DNA from 3 places in the Streptomyces sp. CAI-85 genome. Region 2 is predicted to be linked to each of the others. Evidence: riboswitches for the same ligand, from Rfam matches in the RefSeq annotation. Region 2 holds a riboswitch; each other region holds the start of a gene.
The links. Region 2 has a riboswitch for S-adenosylmethionine ahead of thrC (threonine synthase). Riboswitches for the same ligand answer to the same signal wherever they lie in the genome.
Positions count from the first base shown of each region.

Region 1: linked by a shared signal. The riboswitch ahead of G6W55_RS34585 (aminotransferase class V-fold PLP-dependent enzyme) and the one ahead of thrC (threonine synthase) in region 2 are both predicted to bind S-adenosylmethionine.
Region 3: linked by a shared signal. The riboswitch ahead of G6W55_RS16780 (amino acid ABC transporter permease) and the one ahead of thrC (threonine synthase) in region 2 are both predicted to bind S-adenosylmethionine.

Region 1 covers NZ_JAANNX010000085.1:11,527-14,796, reverse strand. The annotation lists gene G6W55_RS34595 (cytochrome bc complex cytochrome b subunit) at 1-469, shown strand, start outside; gene trpD (anthranilate phosphoribosyltransferase) at 613-1,677, shown strand; SAM riboswitch class IV at 1,753-1,869, shown strand; gene G6W55_RS34585 (aminotransferase class V-fold PLP-dependent enzyme) at 2,001-3,270, shown strand, end outside.
Region 2 covers NZ_JAANNX010000002.1:153,832-157,101, forward strand. The annotation lists gene G6W55_RS03600 (trehalose-6-phosphate synthase) at 1-125, opposite strand, end outside; gene G6W55_RS03605 (glucosyl-3-phosphoglycerate synthase) at 394-1,338, opposite strand; SAM riboswitch class I at 1,507-1,652, shown strand; gene thrC (threonine synthase) at 1,671-2,954, shown strand; gene G6W55_RS03615 (ubiquitin-like small modifier protein 1) at 2,951-3,226, shown strand.
Region 3 covers NZ_JAANNX010000012.1:86,309-89,578, forward strand. The annotation lists gene G6W55_RS16775 (amino acid ABC transporter ATP-binding protein) at 1-559, opposite strand, end outside; gene G6W55_RS16780 (amino acid ABC transporter permease) at 556-1,533, opposite strand; SAM riboswitch class IV at 1,916-2,036, opposite strand; gene G6W55_RS16785 (glutathione S-transferase C-terminal domain-containing protein) at 2,138-3,007, opposite strand; gene G6W55_RS39570 (putative leader peptide) at 3,157-3,270, opposite strand, start outside.

The DNA.
Region 1 (3,270 bases), on a different contig from region 2:
CACGATGTACATGATCACCCTGGTGGGCGGCGGCAACGACCTGTGGGCCACGCACTTCCACCTGTCGATCAACTCGATCACCTGGTTCGTCCGGATCTTCTTCTTCGTCGGACCGGTCATCGCGTACATCCTCACCAAGCGGATCTGCCTCGGCCTCCAGCGCCGGGACCGGGACAAGGTGCTGCACGGCCGGGAGACCGGCACCATCAAGCGCCTGCCGCACGGTGAGTTCATCGAGGTGCACGAGCCGCTCAGCCAGGAGCAGCTCTACACGCTCACGGCCCACGAGCAGTACGAGCCGGCCGCGATCGGCGCCACGGTCGACGAGAACGGTGTCGAGCGCAAGGTGAAGGCCACCGAGAAGCTGCGTGCCAAGATCAGCGGCGCGTACTTCGGCGAGGACCAGCAGATCCCCAAGCCGACCGTCGAGGAGTACAAGGAGATCACGAGCGGCCACGGCCACCACTGATCCCCAGGCGTCGCCACGCCCTGAGTGAAGGGCCCCGTCCGGTCTTCGGACGGGGCCCTTCGCCGTGTCCGCGGGCTGGATAGGGTGGGATCACACCCTGTTTGCGCGAGCCCTGCTCGCCCGTACGACACCCAGGAGCGGCTATGAGCGCTGTGACCCCCGCCGGAGGCGACACCGCGGCGGTCCGTTCCTGGCCCGCCCTGCTGAACGGCCTGCTGGCCGGCCGGGACCTGTCGGCGGACGACACCGCCTGGGCCATGGACCTGATGATGCGCGGCGAGGCGACCGACGCCCAGATCGCCGGGTTCGCGGTGGCGCTGCGGGCCAAGGGCGAGACCGTCGCGGAGATCAACGGCCTCGTGCGGACGATGTACGAGCACGCCAACCTGATCGAGGTGCCGGGCCGCACCGTCGACATCGTCGGCACCGGCGGTGACGGCGCCAAGACGGTCAACATCTCCACGATGTCGTCGATCGTGGTGGCCGGCACCGGCGCCAAGGTCGTCAAGCACGGCAACCGCGCCGCGTCCTCGGCCTCCGGCGCCTCGGACGTCCTGGAGAAGCTCGGCGTCAATCTGGAGCTGACGCCGAAGCGGGTGGCCGAGGTCGCCGAGGAGGCCGGGATCACCTTCTGCTTCGCCGTCAAGTTCCATCCGGCGCTGCGCCATGTCGGCGCCGCCCGCGGCCAGTTGGGCATCCGTACGGTGTTCAACGCGCTCGGTCCGCTGACCAACCCGGCGAAGGTGCGGGCGCAGGCGGTGGGGGTCGCCGATCCCCGGATGGCGCCGATCGTCGCCGGGGTCTTCGCCGAGCGCGGCCACTCCTCGCTGGTCTTCCGCGGCGACGACGGCTTCGACGAGCTGACGACCACCTCCACCTCCCGGGTGTGGGTCGTCCGCGACGGCACGGTCACCGAGGAGACCTTCGACCCGCGCGAGGTCGGCATCGAACTGGTCCCGGTGGAGGCCCTGCGCGGCGGTGACCCGTCCTACAACGCCGAGGTCGCCCGGCGGCTCCTGGAGGGCGAGCCGGGCCCGGTGCGCGACGCCGTCCTGCTGAACTCGGCGGCGGCCCTGGTCGCCCTCGACCCGGCCGCGGGGACGCTCGCCGAGCAGATCGCCGCCGGTATGGCCCGTGCCGCCGAGTCCGTCGACTCCGGGGCGGCCCGCCGGGTCCTGGAGCGCTGGGTCACCGCCAGCAACGCCTGACGTGACGGGAATCGCCGTCCCGCGATCCGGACACGGGTTGCGGGACGGCGATCACGTCCCGTAGTTTCTGTACCAGGTCATGAGTGACAGTCATGAGGCCCCGGCCGACTGTCCGGCAACCCTCCGTCCGTGGCGGGGTGCCCCGGGTGAAGACCAGGCCGTAGGCAGCGAGGTCTACGGCAAGCGCGGGCCCCTCTCGACACCAGGGGTCCTGGTCGTTCGAGGGAGTCTTCCGTGAGCCAGCGAATGCGATAGGGCCGCCGAGCCCCGCCTCCGCGCACCCCTTTTCACTCTTCTTCCTTTCCTCTCACGGGAGTTCCGTCATGTCTGTCTCCACCGCTGCCTCCGTCCAGGACATTTGTGCCCCGCTGCCCGTTCTGGGCTGTGATGTCACCGTCCCGCTCGTCACCGGTGGCGAGGTCACCTACGCCGCGCTCGACTACGCCGCCAGCGCACCGGCGTTGCAGCGGGTCTGGGACGACGTCGCGGCCTACGCGCCGTACTACGGCAGCGTCCACCGCGGCGCCGGATACCTCTCCCAGCTCTCGACGGACCTGTTCGAGAACGCCCGCGCCACGGTCGCCGCGTTCCTGGACTGCCGCGCCGACGACCAGGTGGTCTTCACCCGCTCCACCACCGACTCCCTCAACCTGCTCGCCTCCGCCCTGCCCGCCGGCTGCCAGGTCTTCGTCTTCGAGACCGAGCACCACGCCTCGCTGCTGCCCTGGCGGGACGCCCGGGTCACCTACCTCGACGCCCCCCGCACCCCGGGACAGGCCGTCGAGACCCTGGAGCGGGCCCTCGCCGACCGCGACCCCCACGGCCCGGCCCTGGTCTGCGTGACCGGCGCCTCCAACGTCACCGGCGAGCTGTGGCCGGTGCGGGAGCTGGCCGCGGCCGCGCACGCCCACGGCGCCCGGATCGTCCTGGACGCCGCCCAGCTCGCCCCGCACCACCCGGTGTCCGTCCGGGACCTCGACGTCGACTGGGTCGCCTTCTCCGGGCACAAGCTGTACGCGCCCTTCGGCTCCGGAGTCCTGGCCGGCCGCGCCGACTGGCTGCGCGCCGCCGACCCCTACCTCGCGGGCGGCGGTGCGAGCCGCCGGGTCACCCGGCGCGAGGACGGGGGAGTGGACGTGGAGTGGCACGACAGCGCGGCCCGGCACGAGGCCGGCTCGCCGAACGTGATCGGCGCCTACTCCATCGCCTCCGCCTGCAAGGCGCTCACCGAGGCCGGCTTCGACACGCTGGTCGCGCGCGAGCGGCAGCTCATCGAGAAGGTGCGCACGGGCCTCGCCGACGTGCCGGAGGTGCGGATCCTGTCGCTCTTCGGCGACGACGCGCCCCGGGTCGGGGTGATCTCCTTCGTCGTCGACGGCTGGAACAGCTCCCACTTCGCCGCCGCCCTGTCCGCCGAGTACGGCATCGGCGTCCGCGACGGCCTGTTCTGCGCCCACCCGCTGGTGCGCACCCTGCTGGGCGGCGCCCCCGAGGCGCAGGGCGAGTGCGGGGCCCCCGAGGCGGCGCCGGGCGAGAAGTCCCTCAACGCCATCCGGGTGAGCTTCGGCGCCGGGACGCCCGACGAGCACGTGG
Region 2 (3,270 bases):
CCGCCGCCTCCCCGTCTCGCGTCCAGCGAACCGTCCTCACGGACGGTGTAGGAGACCGGCCCGCGATTGGACGCGACCAGCACCTGGGCACCCCGAGCAGCGGCAGCATCGTGCGTGGTAGCCATACGCCTCAACCTAGCCCGGCACGGAAACGCTCAAACGTACGGTCACGGCGAGCGGAGGGTCGGTATCCGGCCGTGTTCGGGTGCCGTATACGGCGGGGTGCGCGTGTTACACGGGCGGGGGTGACGGCGGGACGGGTAGTGCGGCTGCGGGTCCGTGGGGGGCCGGTCGCGCAGTTCCCCGCGCCCCTGGGGAGTGAAGGTGGGCGTCACGTGAGGGGCGGGCCGGTTCCGGGGCCGGGGGTGCACGGTGGCCCGCCCGTGCCGGGAGTTACGCCACCTTGCGGGACTGGTACTCCGCCATCTCCGCCATCGGGGGCCGTTCCTCCATGTCGACCGAGTAGGTGTGGGGTTCGAAGCCGGACGGGCCGCGTTCGAACTGGGTGAGGGAGGGGCGGATCAGATGGCCGCGGGCCAGGCGGAGCTGGGCGGTGCGGTAGATCGCCGCCGCCATCCGGCCGAGGGCCTGGCCGTCCTGGTGGCGGTGTTTGCGCACGCCCACGTCGACCTGGGCGAGCGCGTCGAGGCCGACCAGGTGCAGGGCGTCGACCAGCATGCCCAGCTCGACGCCGTAGCCGACGGGGAAGGGAAGCTGTTCCAGCAGGCCGCGGCGGGCCGCGTACTCGCCGCCCAGCGGCTGCACGAACCCGGCGAGCTGCGGCCAGTGCATGTTGAGCAGCGGCCGGGCCATCAGCTCGGTCACCCGGCCGCCCTGCCCCGCGGCGCCGGCGAGCGGACGGTCGTACATGCCCTTGACGAGGTCCACGCCCAGGTCGGTGAGCAGGGGGCCCACGATGCCCGAGACGAAGTCGGAGGAGAACTCCCTGAGGTCGGCGTCGATGAAACAGACGATGTCCCCGCTCGTGACGAGCAGGGAGCGCCACAGCACCTCGCCCTTCCCGGGCACGGCGGGGACGCTCGGCAGGATGGTGTCCCGGTGGACGACCCGGGCGCCCGCCGCGGCCGCCACCTGGGCGGTGCGGTCGGTCGACCCCGAGTCGACGACGACTATCTCGTCGACCAGCGGGACCTGCTGCATGAGGTCGTGACGGATGATCGCGACGATGTCGCCGACCGTCTCCTCCTCGTTCAGCGCGGGCAGGACCACGGAGACCGACTGACCCGTGGCGCGCTTCGCGGCCATGATCCGGTGCAGCGGACGATCGGCCAGGGACCAGGAGCGGGTGGTCAGCCAGCGCTCGACTTCTTCCAGCACGGTCTGCGGCTCCTCACTGTCGTGATCACACAGGGTGCACGGGGGTGACCGTGTGATCCATCTCGCGGTTCGGACGACTATCTCAACTGTCCTGGCCTTCGGTTACAGTCTTGAACAACGCGGGTGACCATCGCATGTCCGGGGTCGCCGGCGTTCACAACCGAATACCGCTCATCCAGAGGGGCAGAGGGACACGGCCCGATGAAGCCCCGGCAACCCACCTAGACCGGTCTCGTTCACCACACGCGAGGCTCCCGGCGAGGGAAGGTGCCAAATCCGTCTCACGGCGAGATGCGTCGTGAGGAAGATGAGGAGAAAGGGCCTCGCCTCACATGGCTGCGCAGACTGTTGCAAGCACCACGAATCCCACGGTCGACCTGGGCCCCGCCGCCGCGCTGAGCTGCCGCGAGTGCGGCCACCGCGTGCCCCTCGGCCCGCTCTTCGCCTGCGAGGAGTGTTTCGGCCCGCTCGAGATCGCGTACGACTTCTCCTCCTACGACACCGAGGAGCTGCGCAAGCGCATCGAGGCGGGACCCGCGAACATCTGGCGCTACGCCCCGCTGCTGCCCGTCCCGGCCGACGTGGCGGACAAGCCGAACCTCAACCCCGGCTGGACCCACCTCGTCAAGGCCGACAACCTGGCGCGCGAACTCGGCGTCACCGGCGGCCTGTACGTGAAGGACGACTCCGGCAACCCGACGCACTCCTTCAAGGACCGCGTCGTCGCGCAGGCCATCGAGGCCGCGCGCGCCTTCGGCTTCACCACCCTGTCCTGCTCCTCCACCGGCAACCTCGCGGGCGCGGTCGGCGCCGCCGCGGCCCGCGCCGGCTTCCGCTCCTGCGTGTTCATCCCGCACGACCTGGAGCAGGGCAAGGTCGTCATGGCCGCGGTCTACGGCGGTGAACTCGTCGGCATCGAGGGCAACTACGACGACGTGAACCGCTTCTGCTCCGAGCTGATCGGCGACACCGCCGGCGAGGGCTGGGGCTTCGTCAACGTCAACCTGAGGCCGTACTACGCCGAGGGCTCCAAGACGCTGGCGTACGAGATCTGCGAGCAGCTCGGCTGGCGGCTGCCCGACCAGCTCGTGGTGCCGATCGCCTCCGGCTCCCAGCTCACGAAGATCGACAAGGGCCTCCAGGAGCTGATCAAGCTGGGGCTCGTCGAGGACAGGCCGTACAAGATCTTCGGCGCGCAGGCCGAGGGCTGCTCGCCGGTGTCGGTGGCCTACAAGGCGGGCCATGACGTCGTACGGCCGCAGAAGCCGGACACCATCGCCAAGTCGCTCGCCATCGGCAACCCGGCGGACGGCCCGTACGTCCTCGACATCGCCCGGCGCACCGGCGGCGCGGTGGAGGACGTGACCGACGAGCAGATCGTGGACGCGATCAAGCTGCTGGCGCGGACCGAGGGGATCTTCGCGGAGACGGCAGGCGGGGTCACCGTCGGCGTCACCCGCAAGCTCATCGAGAACGGCCTGCTGGACCCGGCGAAGACCACGGTCGTCCTGAACACGGGCGACGGCCTCAAGACCCTCGACGCGGTGGCCGGCACCGGCCTCACCGCCACCATCCGTCCGAACCTCGACTCCTTCCGAGAGGCTGGCCTGGCATGAGCGTGACCGTTCGTATCCCCACCATCCTGCGCACCTACACCGGCGGGCAGGCCGAGGTGTCCGCCGACGGGGCGACCCTCGGGGAGGTCATCTCCGACCTGGAGAAGAACCACACCGGGATCGCCGCCCGCGTCCTGGACGACCAGGGCAAGCTGCGCCGGTTCGTCAACGTGTACGTCAACGACGACGACGTCCGCTTCGAGCAGGGCCTGGAGACGGCGACCCCGGACGGCGCCGGCGTTTCGATCATCCCGGCCGTCGCCGGCGGCTGACCGGTGGCTGACCGGTGTTCAGTACCCGCCGGTAGTAACCGTCG
Region 3 (3,270 bases), on a different contig from region 2:
GGATGACGCCGGGGCGCAGCGCGAGGGCGCGGGCGATGGCGACGCGCTGCTGCTGGCCGCCGGAGAGCTGGCGGGGATAGGCGGCGGCCTTGTCGGCGAGGCCGACCCGGCCGAGGAGTTCGCGGGCGAGTTCCTGGGCGGCGGGGCGGCTGAGCTTGCCGGTGGCGACAGGGGCGGCGGCGATGTTGTCCAGCACGGTGAGGTGCGGGAAGAGGTTGAAGTTCTGGAAGACGAAGCCGATGCGGCTGCGCTGGGTGAGGATGGCGCGTTCGCTCAGCTCGCGCAGCCGGCCGCCGTGCCGGCGGACGCCGATCGGCTCGCCGTTGATGCTGACATGGCCGATCTCGGGCTTCTCCAGGTGGTTGATGACCCGGAGCAGGGTGGACTTCCCGGAGCCGGACGGGCCGAGGATCACGGTGACCTCGCCGGGCCGTACGGTCAGGTTCACTCCGTCCAGGACGCGGTGGGCGCCGTACCACTTGTGCACGTCGTGCACCTCGACGGCGGCGGGCACGCTCGCCCCGGGGGCGGTGGTCGCCTCGGTGGTCTCGGTGGTCATACGGCGGCCTCCCTGCGGATGCGGGCGCGCAGGTCGGTGAACCCGGTCCGCAGTTTCTGCAACGGCGTCGGCGGCAGGGAGCGGGTGGCGCCCCGGGCGTAGTACCGCTCGACGTAGAACTGGGCGACGGACACCAGGCTGGTCAGGATCAGGTACCAGACGGTGACCACGAGCAGCAGCGGCACGATGTCGCCGGGGTAGGTGGAGCCCATGGTCTGCGCGGTGCCGAACAGGTCGAGCAGGGACACGTAGAAGACCAGGGAGGTGGCCTTGATGAGGCCGATGAGCTGGTTGACGTAGTTGGGGACGATCGAGCGCAGCGCCTGCGGGAAGACGATCCTGCGGAACTGGTAGCTCTTGGGCAGGCCGAGCGCGGCGGACGCCTCGTGCTGGCCCTGGTCGACGGAGAGGATGCCGCCGCGGACCACTTCGGCGGCGTAGGCGGCCTCGTTGAGGCTGAGGCCGACGACGGCGATCACCATGTCGGTGGCGAGCCGGGACTCGTCGAAGGTGAAGAAGGCCGGTCCGAAGGGGACGCCCACGCTCAACGTCTGGTACAGGGCGCTGAAGTTGTAGAGGAAGAGCAGGACGACGATCAGCGGGATGGACCGCAGGGCCCAGACGTAGGTCCAGCTCACCGCGCGCAGCACCGGGCTCCTGGAGAGCCGGGCGAGGGCGAGCAGGATGCCGCCGAGAAGGCCGAGCACCGCGCTGTAGGCGGCGACTTCCAGGGTGATCAGCAGTCCGTCGAGGATGACGGGCCGCAGGAACCAGTAGCCGAAGCGGTCCCACTGGTAGAACGGGTTGGCGATCAGGCCGTGCGCGAACTGGGCGACCAGGACCAGGACGATCGCGGTGGCGATCCAGCGTCCGGGCCGTCGCAGCGGCTGAACGCGCTGTGCGGAGAGCTGTTTTGACGGGGTGTCGGCTATGGGCTTCGCATCGAGGGTCGCGACGCCTGGGGGTTCGCTCATGAGGGGCTCCGGCGGAAGTCGGGCACCCCGGACGGGCACGGCCGTGGTGGCGGCCGCGGGAGGGCGCGCGGCGCACGGTCGTGTACGGAGAACCGGAGTGGGGCTGCGGTGGACGGCTCACCGCTTCTGCGGTGTGCGTCGGGAACGCGGCGGGGCGAGGGGAATGTGCTGCGGTGGTGCCGGGTCTGCTGGTGTCAGCCCCGACAGCGGGCACGGCCCGGTGCGGTACACAGTGCGCTGTTCACGCGGAGCAGATCGACGGCCCGGTCGGCGACGAGGGGCTGCTGCGCGGACGGACGCACGCAGCCCCGAAGGCGGCGGGGCGCCGTCCTGGGAGCTGCGTACATGGGACTCTCCGTCACTCGTGCGGACCCCGGAGGGGCCCTCGCGCTTACCGGATCCGTGCGGTCACGTCATCCGGTCCGGTCGTCACCTGGGGCACCCCACCGCGATGCGAGGGTTGCCGGTCAGCAAGCCAGGGCTTGTCGCTGACGCTCATGACCGTTCTGGGCCGTAAGTAAAGACAGGCACCCGAACGAATGTCAACGCCGGTCCATGTGCTGGAACGGCAGCGGGGCCGCAACGGCCCCGCGTCCCCGGGCGGTTACGGGGCCGGCGCGATGTGGGCGGCCCAGTCCAGGATCTGCACGGCGGCGCCCGCGGCCTCCAGGCCCTGACAACGGGCGTGGTGGCGGCGGGCGATGCCGTCGAGGTCGAGGTGCGCGCCGAACGCGGGGTGCGCGGCGAGCCGGCGGGCGTGGGCCCACAGGGCGGGGTGCCCGGCGATGCGCTGCACGGCGGACGCGTCGAGGTGATGGCGGTGCACGGTGTCGAGCTGCACCAGCGCGACCCACAACTCCACGTCGGCTGCGGTGATCTGATCACCGATCAGGTACGGCTGCACGCGCAGTCCCCGGTCCAGCACGCCGAGGGTGTGGAGCAGGGTGTCGAGCGCGGCGGCGCGTTCCTCGTCGCCGGTGCCGGCCGTGCCGGCGCGCTGCGCGGCCCGCTCGATGCCCTGGGCGCACATCCGCTCGACGGCGTCGATCTCGGACTCGGCGCCGCACGGGTACAGCGCGGTCCGGCCGCCGCCGAAGCGCCGGGCGAGGTCGCGGGCGATGTCGGGGCCGTGGGTGGAGACGATCCGGCCCGACCAGTCGTCGCTGAGCACGGGCGCGACGGCCGGTCCGGTGTAGTGGTGGGCGCTGGCGTCGTAGAGCGGGCGCAGCGCGGAGTGGCCGCCGTCGGGACAGTCGGGGACGGCGGGCAGGAACGTGACGGGACAGGCGCGTTCCAGGCCGAGGAGGCTGTGGGTGACGGCGATGCGCAGCCCGTCGGGGTCGGCGGCGGACAGATGGAGGCGGTAGCGGCGCGGCACGGCGTAGTGGCCGCTGCGGGCGTCACTGCCGATACGGCCCCGGAAGACGGGGACGGACCGGACCGTGAGCCGGGCGGCCGGTGGTGTGAAGGACATGACTCTCCCCGGGGGCGGCGCGCGCGGCGGACCGGCGCGCGGCGGATGCGACGACGGAGGACGACGGAACGGGGGGACCGTGCGGCCGCGCGCCGGGCGGGCGGTGCCCAGGGGGCACCGCCGGGGCGGACGCGGTAGGGGCGGCCGGCTCAGCGCTGGGCGCTGATCGCGCTGCACACGCGCTGGAGGTCGATGTGACGGCGGGAGGTCAGAAGGGGCGACGACCATGACGTACGGCTCGCTCGGCCGGTGGCCGGCTCCTG